DNA from 3 places in the Lysinibacillus sp. NPDC096418 genome. Region 3 is predicted to be linked to each of the others. Evidence: riboswitches for the same ligand, from Rfam matches in the RefSeq annotation. Region 3 holds a riboswitch; each other region holds the start of a gene.
The links. A riboswitch is a leader RNA that binds a small molecule or an ion and turns the genes downstream of it on or off. The one in region 3 is predicted to bind thiamine pyrophosphate.
Positions count from the first base shown of each region.

Region 1: another riboswitch for thiamine pyrophosphate. It lies ahead of thiT (energy-coupled thiamine transporter ThiT); the one in region 3 lies ahead of thiC (phosphomethylpyrimidine synthase ThiC).
Region 2: another riboswitch for thiamine pyrophosphate. It lies ahead of tenA (thiaminase II); the one in region 3 lies ahead of thiC (phosphomethylpyrimidine synthase ThiC).

Region 1 is NZ_JBIWEY010000011.1:90,724-99,062, forward strand. Features, by position in the region: gene ACIQZG_RS11110 (LutB/LldF family L-lactate oxidation iron-sulfur protein) at 1-1,393, opposite strand, end outside; gene ACIQZG_RS11115 ((Fe-S)-binding protein) at 1,384-2,127, opposite strand; gene ACIQZG_RS11120 (GntP family permease) at 2,193-3,506, opposite strand; gene ACIQZG_RS11125 (helix-turn-helix domain-containing protein) at 3,622-5,415, opposite strand; gene ACIQZG_RS11130 (hypothetical protein) at 5,518-5,643, opposite strand; gene ACIQZG_RS11135 (magnetosome magnetite crystal formation protein family) at 5,700-6,032, opposite strand; TPP riboswitch at 6,163-6,271, shown strand; gene thiT (energy-coupled thiamine transporter ThiT) at 6,412-6,972, shown strand; gene map (type I methionyl aminopeptidase) at 7,167-7,922, shown strand; gene ACIQZG_RS11150 (hypothetical protein) at 7,951-8,339, opposite strand, start outside.
Region 2 is NZ_JBIWEY010000001.1:456,376-464,714, reverse strand. Features, by position in the region: gene thiI (tRNA uracil 4-sulfurtransferase ThiI) at 1-979, shown strand, start outside; gene ACIQZG_RS02190 (alpha/beta-type small acid-soluble spore protein) at 1,126-1,332, shown strand; gene thiE (thiamine phosphate synthase) at 1,426-2,061, opposite strand; gene thiD (bifunctional hydroxymethylpyrimidine kinase/phosphomethylpyrimidine kinase) at 2,051-2,875, opposite strand; gene thiM (hydroxyethylthiazole kinase) at 2,875-3,630, opposite strand; gene tenA (thiaminase II) at 3,627-4,301, opposite strand; TPP riboswitch at 4,391-4,489, opposite strand; TPP riboswitch at 4,562-4,661, opposite strand; gene mbcS (acyl-CoA synthetase MbcS) at 4,848-6,431, shown strand; gene sppA (signal peptide peptidase SppA) at 6,613-7,626, shown strand; gene ACIQZG_RS02155 (RDD family protein) at 7,639-8,238, shown strand.
Region 3 is NZ_JBIWEY010000010.1:97,741-106,079, reverse strand. Features, by position in the region: gene ACIQZG_RS10660 (catalase) at 1-376, shown strand, start outside; gene ACIQZG_RS10655 (methyl-accepting chemotaxis protein) at 881-2,566, shown strand; gene thiC (phosphomethylpyrimidine synthase ThiC) at 2,626-4,404, opposite strand; TPP riboswitch at 4,547-4,661, opposite strand; gene ACIQZG_RS10645 (AEC family transporter) at 4,800-5,729, opposite strand; gene ACIQZG_RS10640 (S-layer homology domain-containing protein) at 6,051-8,339, shown strand, end outside.

The sequences.
Region 1 (8,339 bases), on a different contig from region 3:
AGTCACGGAAGCGTTCTTTTTTTGGTGCAGGGAATTCACGAATATCCGTCCAATTTTTTAATGGTCCAACACCTTTTGAAATATGGTCGCCCTTTGTCAATGGCTTTAAGGCACTTGAGGCAACCTTAGATCCAAATTTATACATACCAGATGATGATGAGCCCATTCCAAAGATAGACATAAGGAAGCGTTCTGATATTGGTGCACGGCCTTCTTTTTCCACAATCGTTTGTCGATGCTTGTGCAGTAATTCATGCAATGGAATTTTTACGGGACAAACATCGGTACAAGCCCCACAAAGTGTAGACGCAAATGGTAATTCCTTATATTCATCGTAGCCACCAAGCAATGGAGATAAAACGGCACCAATTGGACCGGAGTAAATAGAACCATATGAGTGACCGCCTACATGACGATAAACAGGGCAAATATTAGCACAAGCGCCACAGCGAATACATTGTAAAATCGATTGGAATTCACTACCTAAAATTTCAGAACGGCCATTATCAACAATGACTAAGTGGAAATCTTCAGGACCATCTACATCACCTTCTTGGCGGGGACCACTTAATACAGTTACATAGCTTGGAAGCTTTTGACCAACAGCACTTCGTGTTAGCATATTGACAAGCACTTCTAGCTCTTCAAAAGTTGGTACGAGTCGTTCCATACCCATTACAGTAATTTGCGTTTTCGGCAATGCTGTCGATAAATCCGCATTACCTTCATTGGTTACGATACAAACAGATCCTGTTTCCGCCACGGCGAAGTTACAACCTGTAATGCCGATATCCGCTGTTAAATAATCATCTCGCAACATTTTACGTGCATGCTTAGTTAATTCCTCAGGACGTTCAGAGCCCTCGTATTGATGATGACGCTTGAAGCTTTCCTGTACTTGTTCTTTCTTACGGTGTAAAGCTGGTGCTACGATATGTGAAGGTAAATCATCGTCGAGTTGTAAAATATACTCTCCTAAATCGGTTTCAATCACGCGACAGCCAGCATGCTTCTCTAAATAATGATTTAAGTCAATTTCCTCTGTCACCATCGACTTTGATTTGACAATTTTTTTTGCCTGCTTGTCCTTGGCAATACCTGCGATATAGGACCTTGCATCCTCAGCTGTGGCAGCAAAGAAAACATGACCACCACGTGCTGCAACCTGGTCACTTAACTGCGTTAAATAGTAGTCAAGATTTGCTAACACATGTTGACGAATTTCTTCACCAAGTGAGCGCCACTCTTCCCAATTGCTAAGTTCCTCAATAGCTAATAGACGATTCGTTTCTAGTCGATCTTGTGCTCCGGAAACAGCACTACGCATAAAAGTATTTTGAATGCCTTCTCCAACCCGATTATTAAATGGCTCATCGCCGACCTTCATTGGCATTGTGCACGCACCTCCGCATCTCTAGAATTTAATATTTCAGCAATATGTAGTACTTGTACGTGCGCGCCTAATCGCTCTGCGCGTCCACGGATATTCATTAAGCAGCCTTCATCTGCACCAACTAAATATTTGGCTTTCGTTTCGATAATATGCTGTACCTTTTCATCAACCATTTGCTCGGAAATAGGTGTCATTTTGACTGAGAATGTACCACCGAAGCCACAGCAAGTTGTTTTGTTTGGTAGCTCTGTATAGGTTAACCCTTTAACGTTTTCTAGTAATGTTAATGGTGCACTTTTGACACCGAGTAGTCGTGTCATATGGCATGACATGTGATAGGTCACATTGCCGTCGAAGCTAGCGCCGACATCTGTAATACCTAATACATCGACGATAAATTGTGTTAGTTCATACGTTTTTTTTGCTAATCGTTTTGCGCGTGTTGCCCATAGCACATCATCTGCAAAAACTTTTTCATATTCACGGAACATATAAGCGCAAGAGCCAGAGGGGCAGACAACATATTCAGCATCGTCAAATGCTGTAATCATGTTTTTCATCGCTTCCTTTGCATCTTTTACATAGCCAGAATTGTAGGCTGGTTGTCCACAGCAAATTTGTCCTTTTGGAAAAATGACTTCACAGCCAAGATGTTCTAGAAGTTCTACAGTTGCCTTGCCCACATTTGTTTGAAACATATCGACTATACATGTCGCGAAAAGTGAGACTTTCATGTGCGTTCATCTCCTACTGGTTAATTAATGTTAATGCCCTCATATAGCGTGAGGGCGAATTAGTATTACGAATAAATTAAGATAGCGGCAATTAGTGCTGGAATGGCAGCCACTAATGGACCGATGACTGATACAAAGAATATGTGTTTGTAGGCATCTTTATGCGTTAAGCCAATAACTGCAAGTACAGTAATAACTGCACCATTATGAGGCAATGAATCTAAACTACCAGAGGCGATTGCTGCAATACGGTGAATTGCCTCAGGGGCAACACCTAAATCTAAATACGTCTGAACAAACGTTTCCATTGCAATGCCGAGACCACCAGATGCTGTACCTGTAATCCCTGCGAGTGCTGCAATGGCTACGTAAAGGGAAATTAACGGGCTGCCAGGAATGTTAGCAAGCATTTCTGTTATTAAACCAAAGCCAGCTGTAGCAGCAATTACTGTCCCATATCCGACATCCGCACTAGTATTGATAATTGGTAAAACGGTATTCGTTGCGCCAATGTTTATCGCCTGTAATTTGTTATCGATATATTTCCAGAAGATAATAATCGCAATAAGAACAGTAAGCATTAACGTGTAGAGGATATCTACTTTAAACACGTTTAATGTGACGATTAAAAAGATTGGTGGTAAAACACTTAAGATAAATGGCGGTAATTTTTTTGCTGTTGCCTCAAATGCTTTTGAATCATTTTTATCTGGATTTTTCATATTCTCATATGTTTCACCACGTGCCTCTGACTTTGATAATTGACGTTTTAAATAGAAGCAGTTTAAAAAAATAATGGTAATCGTAGCGACAATTCCAACAACAGGAGCTGCTGTAGTAGTTGTGCCTAAGTATTTTGTTGGAATAATGTTTTGTACAGATGGTGAACCTGGAAGCATCGTCATCGTAAAGGTTGCTATTCCAAAGAAGAATGCCCCTGTGAACAAGTGCCAAGGCATATTTAATTCCTTAAACAATGGCTTAGCAATTGGTAAAATAGCAAAAATAACAACGTATGTATTAATACCACCTAGTGTTAAAAAGGCACAAATAATCACGATTGCCATCAGTGCATTGAACTTGCTATTACGTCCCATAACGATTAATAGCTTTTCAGCAATTGATCGTGCTGCACCACTATCTTCCATGAATTTACCGAAAATTGCGGCAAACAAAAAGATGAGGTAGTAATTTTTCATAAAGTTCATAAATCCACTCATATAGTTCCCTTGGAGAGAATCTAGAATAGGCATTTGGTTTAATAGTATTACGACCAAACTAGCGATTGGCGCAATGATAATAATACTGAAACCTCGTAATGCTAAAAATATTAATAATGCAAGTGAAGCAATAATCGTAAACAAACTCCATATTTCCATTGTTCTCAGGTCCTCCATGTTTATCTTAAATATTCTGAAAATTCAACAAGTAGGATATAGTATAACAATGAATGCTATAAAATTACTATGTAAAAAACGACAAAGGTAGAGTTTGTCATTTGTTTGTTTTGGCCAATTTGGCATTTTGTAAGTACGATTGCATATAGAGTGCGAGATTCAACTCAAACATAATTTGCCCGTTTTTTTCATTGATATCAAGTAATGAAAAAATAGTCTGAAGCCTATATTTAATCGTGTTTATATGCACAAAGCACGCTTCCGCAGTGTGTTTGCGATTTTGATTATGTACAAAATACAATTTAAGTGTGTATAACAAATCCGTTTTATGTTGATTGTCATATTTGATAATTGCTCCAAGTTTCATATCTATGTACTCTGCCATTTCCTGTGGATCGTTATTTAAAAAAAGTGTATAAGGCCCAAGTTTGTCATAGGACAAAATAAGTGGTGCTTGTTCAAGTGTTTGTAAATAGTCGATGCACTTTTTTGAATCACGGTGTGAGCTTGTAATATTTTCTATAGATTCGAAAACTCGTCCAAGACCAACATGAAAGGATAAAGAATTGTATATTTTCACATCTTTATCAATTAGCTCGAAAAACTGTTGAATATGTTCTTTAAATTGTTCAACAGGTACTTGGAGATTGTTCATAAATAAAAATTGATAGTGGAAATCGTGCTCCGAGGTGAAAATCGGAAAAGAAAATAAACGTGAAGCACGATAGAGTAATTGGCTAAATTGTTGCTGCTGTTTTTTTGTTTGCATAACGCCGAAAGCATTATCTTGAAGCTGTAGCGTAGCGCATAAGAAATGCGTAGTTTGAAGTGCTTCTTGGCGCTTATAAAATCCAGTGAAATCTAAATTTAAAAGTTGTTGCAACAAATAGCCGTCGTATTTGAAAGAAATTTCAAGTTCCTTTTCTTGCTCAGCTAACTGAAGAGCAAATAGAGCGCTTGCCTGTTCGACAGCAAACAAGTCAAGAGGATCCATCTGCAAATGATCGTGCATCACAACAAGTAGCATACCGATAACACCACGTTCTGTATGAATCGGGAATAAGTAACTTACATACATATCTTCGTCCATTGCGATGTGAACTTGATGTTGCACGCACTGCTGTACTACGTTATTTAGATACTCAATTTGCTGCTCCCTCAAAAGTTCTGCAGCGTGTTTTGCTGTTGCGGATGAGGCAACAAGTACATCATAAAAATCTGTCATAATGGCTACTGGTTGTCCAAGTAAAGAAGCCAGTGTATCTGTCATGTCGCTGAGACGACCTCGTGTTAAAGAAACACGTGTTAGCGCATCATAAATCCGCTTGGAGCGCTCATTTTGCGTGAATAGTTTTGCGTTTTCAATCGCAATAGATGATTGATTGGCGAATGCTTGTAGCATCATTAAATCGTTATTTTCAAAGTGTGTATCCCCTGAAAAATTGACAATTGTTAATACGCCGATACATGCGTTACTTTTATCGAGAAGTGGTGCACAAACAGCGCTTTTGGGATATGCAAAGTCACCAACTGCCTTTGTATAGTCTTCCTCATATAGTGGGAATAAGTCGGACATGTTCTCAGTTACATCGTCACTCGAATGGAATCTAAACGCCTTTTTTTGTGAAAACACTTTTCCAGTCATACCTTCATTAGAGGCCAGATGAATTTTTTTTAAGTGTGCGAGATTATAGCCAATGGCATGCTTGGCAATCAGTCGATTAGTCTGTGTATTAAGCATAAATAGTACCCCTGCATCGGCACCATCAATAACATGTAATACTTCACTCATCAGCTTTTCCAGCACTTGATTAATATCGAGCGTTGAAGTAAGTACTTGCGCTGCATTGACTAAGCTTAGTAATTGTTTTTCGGTATTTATCGTAAACAGCTCCTTTTTGTTTTGTTGCTATTCATTTTAAACTATATTTGTGGATGTATGCAGACAATAAAAAAGCTATCTCACGAACTGGAGATAGCTAAAGCGAACAAATTATTTTGTGTATGTGTTTGATGAAGTAGGAGCCTTTCCTTTTTTAGCTTCTACTACTTTTCTTATGATAGGAATAACGATTGGTGCTAATTTAACAGCAGTCTTTACTACGTTAGATACTTTCATTTGAATCCAACTCCCTTTTTATCATTATTGCTACCTGTTTTTGTCTGGAAGAAACATTAACGGACAACGCGTACTGCTTGAATGATGTTCCAAATGACAATGCCTAGTGATACGAATAAGTAAATAACAAAGGTAACTAGCCAAACAATAATGAGCGAATTGCCATTTGCAAATGGATCAGTTGTATTAAACGATATCGTTGAGAAGACGAATAGGATAAAGAAAACGATACCAAAAGCAACTGGAATTAAGTGTGAGATGAGTGCTCGAATAGAGTGGCGCTTAACTTCGTTATCCTTTGAAATAAAATAAACGACTAAAGGTACGATAAATGGTGCGAAAAAAATACTGAGATAACTAAATGCAGATAAGATTTTTTGATTCTCCATTAGTTGTCCCTCCTTTTTTAATATTTACGCACAAAAATCTGAAAAGTTTCAAAAAAATTTAGTAAAGAGACGGTTGTAATTGGGCGAGTGTTTGCGTACAATAATGATGTTCAAACAAAAATCTAGATGTAACGACCACAAGGGGTGCCGATGATGTCGGCTGAGACTTGGCACGTAATGCCTTCACTCTTTGAACCTGTAAGTTAACGCTTGCGTAGGGATTGTGGATAGAAACCGACACTTTTACGATGTTAGGCTCTGTCCTGGCATCGTTTTTATTTTACCCATTATAGTAGATTGCCAGACAGCCAAGCATTAAAGCAACTGATTTCTATTCCTGCCTTGTATCCTACATCGGAACAAAGGAGAGAATAATGTTATGGACAAAAAAAGATTATTAATGCTGGTGGAAATTGCGATTTTTGCTGCGGTAGGCCTTGTGCTCGACCAAGTATCATTTAAAGTATGGGCACAGGGTGGCTCGGTTAGTCTTGTCATGGTGCCGATTGTATTAATAGCATTTCGTTGGGGACTAGGTGCAGGGTTAACAACTGGTCTACTCGTTGGTGTTATGCAAACAATGTTTGGAGCTTATATCGTACACTGGTTCCAAGGTTTATTAGATTACGGCGTTGCCTTCACGGTTGTTGGGCTAGCAGCGATTGTACGTAAACCAGTACTTGATGCAGCCGCGAATTCGAATAAGGTGAAAATGGCAAACTATATTATCATTGGCATCGTTGTAGCAGGCTTTTTAAGGTATGCTGCACATACGGCTGCTGGTGCAGTGTTCTTTGCAGAATATGCTGGCGACCAAAATGCATGGGTTTATTCTATTATTTACAACGGAACGTATATGCTGCCTGCTACAATTTTAACAGCTGTGGCTTGCGTGCTATTATTTACATCTGCACCACAATTAATGCAACGAAAATCTTAATTATTAAACCGTCTGATTTCTCTAATAATCGGGCGGTTTTTAGCTTTTTTAACTGGTGTTCATACACTATTCGAAATTTGAAGGCAAATATGCCAAGGCGTAATTGACATACCAAATAACGCGGATTCCTCATTTTTATACTGGAGTTGTGGTATATTAAAGAGTAGACATTAGGATGAAAGGGACGTTTTAAAATGATTGTAAAAACACAAGAAGAAATTGAAGCTTTTAAAAAAATTGGCCGTATTTGCGCTGAAATCCGTGAAGCGATGAAGGCCGCTACAAAACCAGGTGTGACGACACTGGAAATAGATGAGATTGCAGGACGTATGTTTGCCGAGCGAGGCGCTGTATCTGGACCTAAAGGAGAATATGATTTCCCTGGTTATACTTGCATTAGTGTGAATGAAGAAGTAGCACATGGTATTCCTGGTAGCCGTGTCATTCAAGAAGGGGACATCGTGAACATCGACGTATCTGGTTCTTTAAATGGTTATTTTGCAGATACAGGTATTTCATTCGTAGTTGGTGAAGGCTATGAAGAGAAAGAAAAGCTTTGCCGCGTAGCGAAAAGTGCTTTTGAACGTGCGATGACTAAAGTAAAAGCTGGCTCAAAACTAAACCAAATTGGTAAGGCTGTTGAGCGTGAAGCCTATGCGAATGATTTAACAGTTATTATGAACTTAACAGGTCACGGTTTAGGGAAGTCTTTACACGATGAGCCAAGTCATATTTTAAACTATTACGATGCATGGGATACAACAATTATGAAGGAGGGTATGGTGCTTGCTGTTGAGCCATTCATCTCCGCAAAAGCTGAGCATATTGTTGAGTCTGGTGATGGCTGGACATTTGTCACACCAGACAAATCATTAGTTGCACAAATTGAGCATTCGATCATTGTCACTAAGGGTGCACCAATTATTCTAACAACGTTAGATGACGAGTAACAAAAAATAAAAAATCCCGTATACCAAATTATTTTTGGTATGCGGGATTTTTTTTGATGAATATTATGCCGACAAGCAGGACACCACATAAAAAAAGTGCAGCTGTTGTCACAAGAAGTTCATCAAAGCCATTATGGAGTGCGATGCCGATGTATGCCCAAATGAAGACAAGTGGAAACGCAATATCGAAATGATGGAAGCGAATATGTAAAGCAATGGCAGTGCCAACTGTTAATAAAATAACGGCCCATAGAGGGTTACTTAAACCAAAACCATTCCATTCAAATGAGGTTAATGTAAAACTTAAATTTGTCATGAGTAGAAATGTTGTCCATGCAAAATAAATAGACAGTGGTACACGACCAGTTAGCTTATTATTGCTGAGTGGATACGTATTATACAGCATAAATAAGTAAA
Region 2 (8,339 bases), on a different contig from region 3:
TCCAGTAGCTGCTTGTGAAAAAGATATGGACGCAATGAAAGCTCTTGCAATTACGATTATGGATACATTTAAAGAGGAACAATTAACATTTAAAGTAGAAGTAAAACGTACAGATAAAAGTTTCCCATTAGATTCTCATGCGATTCAGCGTGAAATTGGTAGCCATGTGTTACCACAGTATCAAAACTTATCGGTAAAAGTAAAAAAACCTGATGTAGAACTTCGTGTAGAAGTACGTCATGATGCAACGTATATGATGGCTCAAGTGATTTCAGGTGCAGGCGGTATGCCAGTTGGTTCGAATGGTAAATCATTATTAATGTTATCAGGTGGTATTGATAGCCCAGTTGCTGGCTATTTAATGATGAAACGTGGTGTACGCTTAGAAGCTATTCACTTCTTCAGCCCGCCGTATACAAGTCAAAATTCACTTGAAAAAGTAAAGGTATTAGCAAATGAATTAACAAAGTTCGGTGCGAATGTTCGTCTACACGTTATTCCGTTTACTGAAATACAAGTACTCATTAAAGATAAAGTACCGTCAAACGTTTCAATGACAACAACTCGTCGTATGATGTTAAAAATTGCTGATCAGGTACGTGAAGATATAGGTGCTCTTGCAATCGTTACAGGAGAAAGTCTTGGCCAAGTAGCAAGTCAAACGCTTGAAAGCTTAACTGCCATCAATGCAGTGACGAATACACCGATTTTACGCCCGTTAATTGCAAGTGACAAATTAGAAATTATCGATATAGCTAAAAATATCGGCACTTATGAAACATCGATTCAGCCATTTGAAGACTGCTGTACAATCTTTACACCGGCAAGTCCAAAAACTAAGCCAAAGCTTGAGAAAGTAGAGCACTACGAAAGCTTCTCGGATTTCGATGAATTAATTGAACGAGCTGTAAAGAATCGTGAAGTGCATATCTTCCCGAAAAAAGAACAGCCAGCCGATAAATTCGCAGATCTTCTATAATAAGATAAAGAACCGTCTCAAAAGCAATTTTGAGACGGTTCTTTTATTATGAAATCAGATTTCCTTTGTAGGTACAATTTACCTATATTTTTTTCGTATTAAAAATCTAATAAAGCACATTCTATATTCACAAGGAGGTGAGAGAAATGACAAACAACAACAGTTCAAACAAGCTTGCAGTACCTGGTGTACAACAAGCACTTGATCAAATGAAATACGAAATTGCACAAGAATTTGGTGTTCAATTAGGTGCTGACGCGTCAGCCCGTGCTAACGGTTCCGTCGGCGGTGAAATCACTAAACGTCTTGTACAAATGGCTGAATCTCAATTAAAAGGGATGCCAAAACAATAACAAATAAAAAACTCATACCCTGAGTAATTATTTGGCTAAAGACCAGTGACCTTTATAGGCACTGGTTTTTAGTTTGCTTAAATACCTCAACATTTATGAATGGAAAGTTTCTTTAAAATTTAGAACCGTAAGTTGAATGTCATTGCTCTCGCAAATTGCTGAAATGACAGCTACTCCATCTGCTCCAGCATTGAATACTGTGTGTGCATTTGAGTTATCTATGCCACCAATGGCGACAATGGGTAATTCAGGATGTTGTGAACGTACTTGTTGTAAAAAAGCTGTACCACTTGGCGCATTTGCATCATCTTTAGAACGAGTTGCAAAAATCGGTCCGATCCCAACATAATCTGCTCCATATTGTAAGGCTACTTGTAGTTCAGCATCCGAATGTACAGAAATGCCGAGAAGCATGTCGCCAATTTTTTCTCGTACAATAGAAACATGCAAATCATCTTGTCCAATATGAATGCCATCTGCCTTTAATCGGATAGCAAGATCTACATCATCATTGACGATAAATGGCACGTGATATTGTTGGCATAGTTTTTGACAATCGTTCGCAAATTTCTCATAAGCTTGACCAGTCAACGCTTTAGGTCCTTTTTCACGAAATTGAAACATTGTAATTCCAGCTTGTAATGCTTCTTCAAGTATGGCTAATGGTTCGCGTTGCTTCGTATTTTCAGTACCCATAATGAAGTAAAGCTGTAAATTCTTACGCTTCAAGTACAGTCACCTCACATGTATCTTTATATTTTTGATATGCAAAATGATTTGTTGGTCCGTGACCGTTGCCAATAACTAGATCATGTGTAATGGCCATTTGAATAAACTTTTTTGCTTCAACAATGGCTTGATCAAAGGGAATTCCTTGTGCAATAAAAGCAGTTAATGCGGCAGAGAATGTGCAGCCTGTTCCATGCGTATTTTTAGTATTTATGCGTTCTGATTGCATTGTAAATGATGAACCGTTATTTGAAAATACATAATCAGTAGCGTATTTTTCATCTGATAAATGCCCACCTTTAATAACAACGAACTGCACGCCTAATTGTAAAAGTGATTGTGCAGCTTGTTGAATATCATGAACAGTTTCAATCTTCATATCCGCAAGTACTTCTGCTTCTGGAATATTTGGTGTAAGGACACTCGCTAATGGCAGTAAATGAGTGCGTAATGCTTGGACTGCTTCTTGTTGTAATAAGTTTTCTCCACCTTTTGCAATCATTACAGGATCGACAATCAGTGGGATTCTTAAATCAGTAATGATAGTTGCGATTTTTTGAATAATATCTGATGAAAAGAGCATGCCCGTTTTGATTGCACTAATCGGGAAATCTTCTAATAAAGCAAGGAGTTGCTTTTCAACAAAACTTACTTCCGTCGGCAGAACACCAGAAACACCTAATGTATTTTGTGCCGTTAAGGCTGTAATGACTGAAGTGCCAAATACCTCTAATTCTTGGAATGTTTTTAAATCAGCTTGAATGCCAGCACCACCGCCACTATCGGAGCCAGCGATTGTTGTAACAATTTTCATTATTGTTCACCTTCCTTGGAAAGACGATGTAATTCATTTAGTACGGTTATCTGAAAATCACCAATATATTGTGTGCTCGAATATGCATTTTCAGCAATTTTTTTATAGGTCTTTAACGTATCGCCTAGTTGCGCAAAAGGTTCATCTCCTGCGACAAACGCAGCACCACAAATAGCACTTAGTAAACAACCTGTACCTGTAATTTCAGTCATTTGGCGATGACCACCAGGAATCCACCTTGATTGTACGCCATCCGAAATGAAATCTTCTTCACCTGTGACAATGACCATACATTTGTATTGTTGCGCAATTTTCGTTGCTTCATCAGATAGTGCCATTGAACCACTACCACTATCTACACCTTTTTGCTGCCAACTTATATTCGCAATGGCAGCTAGTTCTCCAATGTTGCAACGAATAAGGACAAATTTTATTTCAGCTAAAAGCTGTTTTACGGTTTCTTTACGGAAAGCTGTCGCACCAGCACCAACTGGATCCAAAATAACTGGGATTCCAAGTGCGTTTGCTTTTTTTCCAGCAAGTAGCATCGATTCTTTTGTCCGTTCGTTTAGTGTGCCAATATTAATCAATAAGGCTGACGCAAGTGATACCATCTTCTCAACTTCTTGCAATTCATCGGCCATTACTGGAGAAGCACCAATTGCTAGTAAACCGTTTGCTTGAAAATTGGCCACAACGTAATTCGTTATACTATGAATAAGAGGCTGTTTTTTTCGAATAGCTTGTAAAATCATCGTACGCTCTCCGGTACCCAATTTTCTTTCGTCCAGGCCATTTCCCAAAACTGTAATTCATAATAACAACTGTTTTTAAAATGACTTTTTAAAATTGCTAATTTTTCAGGAGAAGCTGCTGCAGCATAAGCGTTCATCATTGAGATTTGTTTTTGGATTGTTACTTGGAAATCGTCACTACTATACATCGCAATCCAATCTTCATATAGGTTAACACCAGGTTTTGCGTCTTTATAATACATTCCTATTTCTAAATAAAGCCATGGGCAAGGCATCATAGCAGCAAAAGCTTCAGCTACATCGCCATTATGCACGGCGCTATACATATGATTAATGTAATTGATAGCACCTGGAGCAGGTTCACTCTGCTCAAGTTCCTCTTTGGTTACATTTAATTCTAAGAAAACAGAGCGATGTAATTCTAGCTCAGCTTCATTAATGAATTTCGCTGTATCAGTGTAGTATGCGAATTCTTCAGGTGTTTCACATTTAGCAGCTGCAAATGCTAATACCTTGGCATAATGCTTTAAATAATAGGCATCTTGAATCATATAGTATTTAAACTTATCGAGTGGTAGAGTACCATCCGCAATCCCTTTTACAAATGGGTGCTGGAAACTTCCCTCCCAATAAATATCTGTTTCTTTTCTTAATTCGTTACAAAATGTCATTATAAGTCCTCCTCAAATTGGTGAACGTAAGCATACAAAAAAAGCTCTTTTTCGTCTGTGAAATACACGTAAAAAGAGCTTCTTCATCAAAAAAATGATGTACTGCTCCCTACGTCAGTATTAACTAACAGGTTCAAAGGGTCAGGTTTTACCTTCTCAACTCAAAATGAGTCCCCCCGCAATCAAAATATTTAGCTGAAAATTGGAACGAAAAAAGCTCTCCTACGAATGAGGAGAGCGTATGTACAAGAAAAGCATAAGCGCGATTGTACATTGCTCCCTACGTTAGTATTAACTAACAGGTTCAAAGGGTCAGGTTTTAACCTTCTCAACTCAAGATGAGTCCCCCTGCAAACATTTGATTTGACCACAATGTACCATACTTTCCCTATATGAACAAGGCAATTTTATTATATTTGAAAAGTGGTGACTGATGCCATACAAATAAATGTGATAATTGTCATAATTTTTAATTATTAGAGTGTTTTTCATTGAAATCTATGAAAAATGAGTTTTATAATAAGTTTAACAAAGGGGGCAATAATGATGAATAGACAAAATCTAATCGCACCAGAATGGTATAACATTGTAGAGGAATTTGAAAAGTATGCACAAGATCCAGAGAAAAATGCTTTAATTGTTTATAATGAAAGCGAAGAGATTGACTATATAACATATACAAGTTTACTAGAAAAAGCGAATCAAGTAGCGCATGTGTTAACAGCACAGGGATTAACAAAAGGGGATGTTATTCTCATTATGGTGCCTAGATCTATTGAGGCATATGTTGCATATATCGCTGCATTGAAAGTTGGTTTAGCTATTATTCCAAGCTCTGAAATGCTTAGAGCGAAGGATATTGATTATCGTATTACACATGCTGATGCCAAAGCGGTCATTGCTTATGAACCATATATTGAACAATTTGATGATGTTGAACATTTAGGTGGATTACAACAGTTTGTCATCGGACATGCACATGCACCATGGCAGCCACTACTTGAAAAAATGGAACAGCAGCCTACAAGTTTTATAAGTACTACACCAACCAAAAGTACAGATGTAGCATTTCTTGCGTATACGAGTGGGACAACCGGTAATCCAAAAGCTGCTATTCATACTCATAGTTGGGGTTATGCGCATTTACGCACGACAGCACCAAATTGGCTAGGTGTACAAGAAAATGACATCGTATGGGCGACTGCAGCACCTGGTTGGCAGAAATGGATTTGGAGTCCGTTCCTTGCAACGTTAGGAAGTGGGGCTACTGCTTTTGTTTACAAAGGTAAGTTTGATGCACCTACATATTTAACATTGCTCGAAAAATTCAAGGTGAATGTTCTTTGTTGTACGCCTACAGAATATCGCTATATGGCGGCACTTGAAAATTTACGTGACTATAATTTATCAGAAGTTCGCCAAGCTGTATCTGCAGGTGAGCCGTTAAATAGTGAAGTCGTGAACGTATTTTTAACTGCATTTAACTTACAAGTACGCGATGGTTATGGTCAAACCGAAAATACATTACTTGTTGGAACGATGGTTGGTATGGAAGCGCGTGTCGGCTCGATGGGCAAACCAACACCAGGTAATACGGTATCGATTATTGATGATTTTGGTAATCCTGTTTCGGAGGGTATTGTTGGTGATATTGCCGTACACAAAGAAACACCTGCGTTATTTAGTAAATACTTTAAGGACCCAGAGCGTACAAGCCTGCAATTCCGCGGCGATTGGTATATTACTGGTGACCGTGCATGTAAAGATAAAGACGGCTACTTTTGGTTTGAAGGGCGAGGCGATGATGTAATTATTTCCTCAGGTTACACGATTGGTCCGTTCGAAGTAGAAGATGCATTAATAAAGCATTCTACTGTGAAAGAAGTGGCAGTTGTAGCAAGTCCAGATGAGGTTAGAGGTAATATAGTAAAGGCATTTGTTGTATTACGCGAAGGAATTATTGGGGATTCGTCGCTTATTCAGCAATTACAAAATCATGTAAAGGACTTAACGGCACCCTATAAATATCCACGTGCTATAGAATTTGTGGAGGAATTGCCAAAGACAGCATCCGGCAAAATCCGCCGTGTGGAATTACGTCAACAAGAGCAAAAACAATATAATCATTAATTATTTCCTGGGGAATAATGTCGAAAATCAAAGTTCAAGCGCATTTTATGAACTTTGATTTTTTTATGTGTTAAAATTGTTATTTACGGCATGATGAATTGCGGGAAATTAGTGCATATTTGCAAATAAATGAAACGTTTTATCCATTCATTCGTATAAAATTTTAAGGAGGCGGAATAGAATGAATGCAAAAAGGTGGGTAGCCTTAATTATTGCGGGCGTATTACTAGTGGTTTCACTAGGAATCAATACGGTATTTGCGTTTTTAAAAGCTGATTTCTTCGGTAATTTTGATAGCGTAATTGCAGGCAATGATTTTGAAGTTTATGAAACTGTATTAGAAGGAAATAATTTTGATAAAAGAATTGCTCATTTAACATTGGACGGTACGATTCAAGATGTTGGCTCTGGTACGGTATGGCAACAGGTTACCTATGATCATCAGTTTTTCTTAGGGCAATTAGATAATATTTTAAATGATGAAACTGTTCAGGGTGTTGTATTGAGCGTGAATACACCAGGTGGTGGTGTAACGGAGTCAGCAGAAATTTATAAAAAACTCCTACAAATCAAAGAAGAACGACAAATCCCAATCTACGTATCAATGGGGTCAATGGCCGCTTCTGGTGGTTATTATATCTCAGCACCAGCTGACAAAATTTTCGCAAATCGCGATACGATTACAGGTTCAATTGGTGTCATCATGCAATCTATTAACTATCAAGCACTTGCTGAAAAAGTAGGTGTCAAATTTGAAACGTTTAAATCAGGCGAGCATAAAGATATGCTAAGCCCAATGCGTGATGTTACAGCAGAAGAACGAGCGATGATGCAAGAAATGATTAATGAGTCATATGAAGAGTTTGTTGATATTATTGAAAAGGGTCGTAACATGTCGGAAGCAGACGTGAAAAAGGTAGCGGATGGCCGAGTTCTTGGTGGCACAAAAGCGCTTGAGGCAGGTCTAATTGACGAAATTGGCGATAAAGAAGCAGCAATTGCTGCATTACGTGCGGATTATGATTTAGAAGATGCAGAACTATTCGAATACACATATAACGTGGATGGCTGGCAATCGTATCTTGGTATGAAAATTGGTTCATTTATTGGACCATCAGCAGAAGAAAAAATGCTGATGAAAATTATGTCTGACTATAGTGCGCCAAAAATGATGTACTTATACGGTGAATATTAAGGGGGGCATATCATGACTAATAATGAATTCGTTGTGCAAGGTCCATATCCTGATGACGCCGAATTAACTGGCTATACGCCCAAATTACCAACAAAAGAACGACACTATACATTAAAAACGGCTGGCTTTTGGGTACGCTTTTGGGCGTTTTTAATTGATTCCCTCGTTATATCAGCAGTTATTGGTATTTGTATTAACCCGATTTTCCACTTAATGGATTGGTCTTTATCAGATTCGGCTTGGTATGCACCAATCTCCATTATTTCAGCTGTTATCTATTATTTATATTTTGTGTTGATGACAAAATTTTTAGGGCAAACATTAGGGAAAATGGCTTTCGGTCTACGCGTTGTATCGTTAAAACATGAAACCTTATCATGGTCTGATGTAATTTATCGTGAATGGATTGGTCGTTTTATTAGTAATTTTATAAAGTTGCTGTATGTCTTTGTGGCAATTTTGCCAAACAATCAAGGCTTACATGATTACTTTGCAGATACAATGGTTGTACACGAGAAAATTTATGTAGAAAAAGATTTCGAACAACCAGTACCGACTACTCAAAAAACAGTAAAACAACCTGAAATGATTGAAGAGTCAACAAAAGAATAATGATTGAAGGGCCTCTAACAACTCGTTAGAGGCTCTTCGGATATAAAGTATTTAGTTTCTTAGTAGTTGCGTGAATAAACTGCTCTTGAAAATTGTCTCTA
Region 3 (8,339 bases):
TGATGGCAACTTAGGCTCAACAATGAGCTATGAGCCAAATAGCTACAGTGAGTGGGAACACAGCCTAGACCAAAAAGAGCCTGAATTACGTATCGACGGCAATGCTGGTATCCACGACTTCCGTGAAGATGACGACAACTACTTCGAGCAACCAGGTAAGCTATTCCGCTTAATGAGTTCTGAAGAGCAACAACGTCTATTTGAAAACACTGCTGCGGATATGGCGCCAGTTGAAGAGTTCATCAAGCGTCGTCACATCTTGCACTGCTACTTAGCTGATCCAGCTTACGGTGAAGGCGTAGCCAAAGCCATGGGTCTTTCTTTAGACGGTATGGACCTTTCAAACCCATACACAAAACAAACAACAAACGTTTAAGTTTATACAACTACCGCATTACCGCCAGTTGTATAAAGCTAAAGCCTCCGGCGGATGTCACAGATTTTGAAAGAAGATAATTGTGCAAGCACAATTCAAAATCTGGACGCAATTACGTCAAGGCGCTATTGATTTACTTTTATTGATATCCAAATCCAATAAATCAACCCATGTGAAATTAATATTTCACATGGGTTTTTTATAGTCCTACTAATGTCTCTACCTCACTACAAGTTGCTGTATGCCTACAGGGATATTCGAACAATAGAATTAAATCCAGTATAACCACCTATTTTTTTACGCGAATGAAATTACTTAATTCACTAATAATTATGTATTCTTTTTTGTAAATTAACCTTATGTTTTTCGTTTCTACTATGAAGATAATGTAAAATATGCTATTATACGTCGAACAGATCTTCCTTTTATAGATAGATGTGTAAATTAACTATTGATATATACTTATTCACCATTTAATAACTGAAAATTCTGGAGGTATAATACATGTCCATTCGTAAAAGGTTAGGCAGTGCATTTAGCGTCATTATTATATTTTTACTTGTTAGTTCCATCATCTCTTATTCACAAATTAATAAGATTAGCCAAGAAAACACATTTTTAATTGATGATAGTATTAATAAAGCTTTCATCGTCGATAGAATCACCAATGCTTCATCACTTCAAGGTGTTTATATTCGTTCCTACTTACTTGAACCGAATAATGCAACCTTAGATAAATTACATGAACAACAAAATACCATTCATAGTCTAGTAGAAAAAATTGATATGCTCGTTCCTGTGCCCGTTATTAAAGAACAACTTCAGCTTTTGCTCGAACATCAGCAAAAATTTGAAGACGCAGAGCAGGAAATCTTAGCTATGTTTAATAGTGGTGATACTCAAAGGGCCATCGACTTATTATCAACAAAAGCTCGCCTTGCAAATGAGGGCGTTCAAGACGCTGCAAATACCATTTCAGAGTTCCAAGTGTCTGAGATTGACCTTGCGCATGCGGACGTACAAAGGATAGCTGAAGTCAGTTCAAAACTCATTATTGCCATTGCCATCTTCTCCATAATTTTTGCGATACTTATTGCAGCTTTCACCACACGTTCGATTACTAGTCCTATAAAACGTTTAGTAACCGCTACGACGAGCATTGCTGAAGGTGATTTAACACAAGCAGATATCGAAGTGAAGTTGAAGGACGAGATTCAAGATTTGGCGATTGCCTTTAATACCATGAAAATTAATTTACATACGCTCATTCAAAGTGTCACAGTAAACGTTGAACAAACAACCGCAGCTGCACAACAATTAACAGCTAGCACAGAGGAAGTAGCAATTGCCTCCTTAGATGTTGCAAAACGTACAGGCGGCCTAGCAGAAGGTGCCAATCAAGCTGCTGCATCTGGCCAAGAAAGCTCAATAGCCATGGATGAAACTGCGCAAGCTGTGCAAAAAATTGCGGAAACAACACAAGAATTAAATACCCTCTCCATGGATACACAAGACATGGCAACTGTTGGTGAGCAAACATTACAAACAGCGGAGCAGCAGATGACGGTCATTCAGCAATCTTCAAGTGAAACAAGCGACCGGATTCAACAGTTGAGCAAACAATCTGCTGAAATTGAAAGTATTGTGAAAGTCATTACAGACATTTCAGAACAAACTAATTTACTAGCACTAAATGCTGCAATTGAAGCTGCACGTGCTGGGGAACACGGAAAAGGTTTTGCCGTCGTCGCTGACGAGGTGCGTAAACTAGCAGAAGAATCTAAGGCATCAGCCCATCAAATTGTCGCCCTAACGTCTCTTATTCAAAAAGATACAAAAGAAGTGGAACAGGCTGTAATGACAACTGCACATAATGTGGCGGATGGCGTAAATTACATTCAAGATGCACAAGTTTCATTCGAAAATATCATGCAAGCCATTAGGAATATGACCAACCAAATTCAAGAAGTATCAGCTTCAACTGAGGAAATCTCAGCTTCGACTGAAGAAGTTGCTGCTTCCATCAACGAAATGTCAAATCTCGCAATTCGAGCTTCCACTGAAGCTGAAGGAATTGCCGCTGCTACCGAAGAACAGTCTGCTACAGTTCAAGAAATTAGCGACGTTGCAAAATCACTAACGGATGGTGCACTAAAAGTACAACAAGAAGTCAATAAGTTTAAACTCTAATAAAGTAAGAGGCTTGTGTCTAAGATAAGAAATTACCCATAGACACAAGCCTCTCTTTATTATTGATAAATCTGACTACCAGCCTTTTTAAATTCCTTCGCCTTCTCCTGCATCCCTTGATGGATGGCCTCTGTTGTATTCAAATCCTTCTCTTTCGCATAGTTCCGAATATCTTGTGAAATTCTCATACTACAAAACTTCGGTCCACACATAGAACAGAAATGTGCAGTTTTTGCACCCTCTGCTGGTAGTGTTTCATCATGGTATTCCACTGCTCGTTCTGGATCTAGTGACAAATTGAATTGATCGCGCCAACGGAATTCGAAACGCGCCTTTGATAATGCATTATCACGCACTTGCGCTCCAGGATGACCCTTTGCTAAGTCCGCCGCATGCGCCGCAATTTTATAAGTAATCACACCAACGCGAACGTCCTCACGATTCGGCAAACCTAGGTGTTCCTTCGGTGTCACATAGCAAAGCATCGCTGTACCGAACCAACCAATCATCGCCGCACCTATAGCAGATGTAATATGATCGTAACCTGGTGCAATATCTGTCGTTAATGGCCCTAATGTATAGAAAGGCGCCTCCTTACATACTTCCAATTGCTTATCCATATTTTCCTTAATCAAATGCATTGGCACGTGCCCCGGCCCTTCCACCATCACCTGCACGTCATGTTGCCAAGCAATTTGCGTCAGTTCCCCTAACGTATCAAGCTCAGCAAACTGTGCCTCATCATTGGCATCTGCAATCGAACCTGGGCGTAAGCCATCCCCTAGTGAAAAGGCAACATCGTACGCTTTCATAATTTCACAAATTTCTTCAAAATGCGTATATAGGAAGTTCTCTTGATGATGGAATAAGCACCACTGCGCCATAATCGAACCACCTCGTGATACTATCCCCGTCACACGATTTGCTGTCAGCGGCACATATCGCAATAATACCCCCGCATGAATCGTGAAATAATCGACACCTTGCTCTGCCTGCTCGATTAACGTATCGCGATAAACTTCCCACGTTAAGTCCTCCGCAACACCATTGACCTTTTCAAGCGCCTGATAAATTGGTACCGTTCCTACTGGCACAGCCGCATTGCGAATAATCCATTCACGTGTCGTATGAATATGTTTACCCGTCGATAAATCCATAATATTATCTGCGCCCCAGCGTGTTGCCCACGTCATCTTTTCGACTTCCTCCGCAATGGATGAGGATACTGCAGAATTACCAATATTCGCATTAATCTTCACATGAAAGTTCCGCCCAATAATCATCGGCTCTGCTTCAGGATGATTAATATTAGATGGCATAATAGCACGACCCGCCGCAATTTCAGCACGCACAAATTCAGGATCCATGTTTTCACGAATTGCTACAAACTCCATTTCTGGCGTGATAATACCCTTTCTTGCATAATGCAGTTGCGTCACATTATGTCCCTTTTTCGCACGGATTGGCTTACGATAAAGACCAGGAAAAATATTCTCTTTCATTCGTGGATCATCTACATTTCGGAAGCCATTATCCTCAGGTTTAATCGTACGACCTTCGTATTCCTCTACGTCCCCGCGCTCTCTAATCCAAGCACTACGTAACGCTGGCAGTCCCTTCGTAATGTCAATATTGTACGTTGGATCTGTATAGGGACCACTCGTATCGTAAACACGCACTGGCGGGTTTTCCCCTTCCCCAAAACTGCCTGTTGTTGGACTAAGTGCAATCTCACGCATCGGTACTAAAATATCCGGTCTTGACCCTTCCACATATACTTTTTTACTGCCATCAAAGCTCGACATAATGGTAATGTTTTTCTCGTTAACTGTTGTCATGAACATTTCCGCTCCCTTTTAAAATAAATTTTCAGGACCGAACCTAGCTCACTCCAACGAGCTACTACAAAAGAAAAGCCGAATCCAAAAAAATATTGGATCCGGCTACGAATGTAAAGGTTGTATTGACCACAAAAAACAATGCAGTCATCATTAACTTTCCCACGCTGGTATGAGCCAGATCAGGTCCAAAGGGTCAAGAAACTTCAGTGCGTTTCCCTCTCAGCCCGACTCATCGGACTCCCCTAGTTAAGGCTATTCAGTTTGTTGTTAGTGTAGCAAAGTTACTCACCAAATGGAAGATAAATAAATAATTGGTTCATTTTATCCAATTGAAGCGGTTTTTCGACACACACGCGACACATGAGAATCACAATTCTTTCCCTCGTCAACTATTAAGCAAATAACATTTCAGCCATATATATAACAATTGTCACTGTGACACAACTCACAATCGTAGAGAATAATACCGTTTGCGCTGCTGTTGCCGATTCTACATCATATTCTAAAGCGAGACTTGAGCTATTGCGTGACGTTGGGAACGAGCTCGCGATTAAGAGCGACTGTGCCACGACACCATCTAAACCTAATGCAAAAATAATAAGTAACGCCACAGCTGGACCAATAATCAATCTTGTAATGCAGCTGACCAATACCGTCTTATTGAACATCGATTTAATTTCAAGCTGTGATAGTTGAGCACCGAGTGTAATCAAAGCCACTGCAATAAAACCTTCTGCCACATGGTCAATTGGAATACGGATAAATTGCGGAATACCAATATCGAAGAAATTCATCGTCACCCCAATAATAAGCGCATGAATAATCGGCATTTTGAGGAAATCCTTCGCGATTGCGAGTACTGATTTCGTGGAGGAAATGAGATTATAAAGTCCATATGTATACGTCGTCATGTTTTGAAAGATGACAAGAATCACTTGAATCGCCACACCAATCGGCTGCGTCACGAAAATCATTTGCGCCACTGGAATACCGTAGTTGCCAGAATTAATGAGCACAACGCTATTTTTAAAAACTGCCGCTTCTGTTTTCGCAAGCCCTAGTAACTTCGCTAAAAAGTGACTAAGCACCATCTGACTGCCGATAAAAAGCGTAATAAACAACGCCACCTGCCCTAGCACCGACAGCTCCATACTCGTTTCATATATATTCAAAAACACCGCTGCCGGCATAAAACAATACGTAATCAACTGCGATAGTGCCTTTAAATTAAAACGAAACTTCCTCTGCAAAATAGCACCTAACACGAGCAACACTAAAATCGGGGCAACAATTTGGAAGAAAATCATGCCGAGATACATCATATGGTTGTCCCCCTTTCATCTGTATCTATAATAGTAGAACTGTCCATTAGCTTGGTCAATACTCATGCAAGGGTTGCAATAAGTTAAATATGGTTAAGTTTTCCTGCTAAATGCCGATATATTTCTCTGAAAGATGAATTAATTTCATTACATTTTCGAACGGAAATTGGCTATTTCAAATGCAAAAAAAAATGCACAACCAGTCTCCTACTATAGGCTTATTAATAGCCAATTCGACAAATAGTAAATCCAACGCATTAATATAAATGATAAAATAAGGATATTGATAAACGTATTTACCAGAAAAGGAGATCTATTCATATGAAGCGTAAACAAAAAATTGCCCTACTATCCGTTGCAGCTATTCCAGCTATGATTACGATGGTTCCAGATGTAGACGTTCAGGCAGCAACAGAGCAACCCATTCCTGAGGTTTCAGGTTCTTGGGTCAATCCACAACATGTTTTTGATGCGAAACCACAACGACAAACATTTTCACTGGGTGCACCCACAGCAACAACTACAACTATAGAAACTGCCAAAGGTGTTGCAGAACTAGAAACTATTCTAAAAGGGAAATTCCAGAAGTACGAGGAAAGCTTCAATGTAAAATACACAGGTGAAACGGCAAAACTCCAAGAAGATCTGAATGCTATTTATGACAGGTTTGATTTAGACCCAGACAACGCCATCTACAAAGCAGCCACAATCTCTCGTGACTATACGTATTCAGGCTATGTCAATAATGTAACGATTAATTTTACAATCAAATACAATACGAATTTCAACACAGAGGAAACCCTTAAAACAAGAGTTGAAAGGATTATTAAGAACGAACTCATTACGGAAAACATGACAGATTTCCAAAAAATCAAAGCAATTCATGATTATGTTGTGACTTATGCTACGTTTACAAAAGATACAACGGGGAGCCCACACGCAGCCTATACACTTTTAATGGAAAAGAAAGGACTAAGCCAAGCCTATGCGCTTCTTACCTACTATCTATTAAATGAGGCTGGTATTAAAGCTTATTACATGACAGGTACATACGCAGGCACACCACATGCTTGGAACGTCGTGGAATATAAAGGAAAGCACTACTACCTCGATACTGCATTGGATGAACCTTCAATTCGCGATACAAGCATTACTGATGGCAAGGCTATTAGCTATGAATATTTCTTAAGAGGTATGGGTGGATTTTCTACACATACAGTCCTAAGCACTCTTCCTTCAGGTGTAATTGTTGAAACAACATCTCATGAAAGTTATGCGAAGTTACAAAACGTCTTCAATCCTATTCCTGAAAATAGCTGGCTTTACTATGTAAGAACAGATGGCGTGCTAGCACGACTAAGCTTAAAACCATTACCGACAATCGGTGAAAGTGCCGATAAATTTGAAGAGTTTACTTTTAAAGGTAGTAACTCGAATGATGTAGAAGCTGCTTATTTAGTGCATGATAATGGCTGGCTTTATTTTAGTAATGTGACGGACAAAAACTATTTATACAAAGTCAATACTGACGGTACTGATTTAACGCTACTTGTTCCAACGTACGTCCGTGATTTAGTAATCACAGGTACAACGCTAAAATATAAAAAAGCAGACGGAACAGAAGCGAACATCCCGATTGCAGTAGATGAGGAAGCTGTAGCAAAAGTTATCAAAATGTATCATGATTATTCTAAAGGTAATGAGTTAAAAAAGTTAATCAACACTTACCTAGAATTTAAAAAATTAACTCCCTCTCAGAAAGCTGCTGTAGAGTATTATATCGGGACTGAGTTGAACGATGCTATCGACGAGCTACAAATTGATAAGAAAGATGATCCTGAGGGAGTCGCTCTACGAATTGCTCTATTAGATTCTGCTAGTATGAATTTCACTAAAGAAGTAAATGATATCAGAAAGTTATATAAGGACTTTACAGACGAAAAAAAAGACATTGTTTTTAACTATGATCCTGATTTCATATTATTGCAGGATATAGCAGCGGACAATGCAACAGTTGCTGGAAAAGTTGGGACATTATTTGGTAACCTAAGCCCAAACACAGCTGATTACTATACAAATATAAAAACTGCACTCGATGCCTATTATTCATTAACTGGCGCACAGCAAGGGATATTTTTAGTTACACATCAAACTGCATTAAATAACGCACTACTTGCACTTCAAGCAGCAGAAACGAAAATAGCAGCTGGTAACTATGTTTATAAAATAAGCCAACTAAATCCGAAATCCCCTAACTTTGCTGATATATTATCAGATTTAAAAATCAATATCGATAAATTAACAGATGCTGAACAAACATTAATATCAAATATTGATATTTACAAAGCAGCTCTTAAAACGTTGGACAATTATACAACGACTGTAAAAAACTTGTATACAGCAATTGAGAAAATTTCTAGCGATACAACAAAAGAAGCACTAGAAGCACTTCTCGCTCGCTATACAGCACTCAGCGCTGCCGAACGTGAAATGATTGATAAACTAAAGATTAATTCAGTTAAACCAATCGATCATTTAAAGGCGGCAATTGCTGCAAAATTCGCTGAGACCAATAATGTAGGTACGGTCATCAGCATAATAAATAACTTG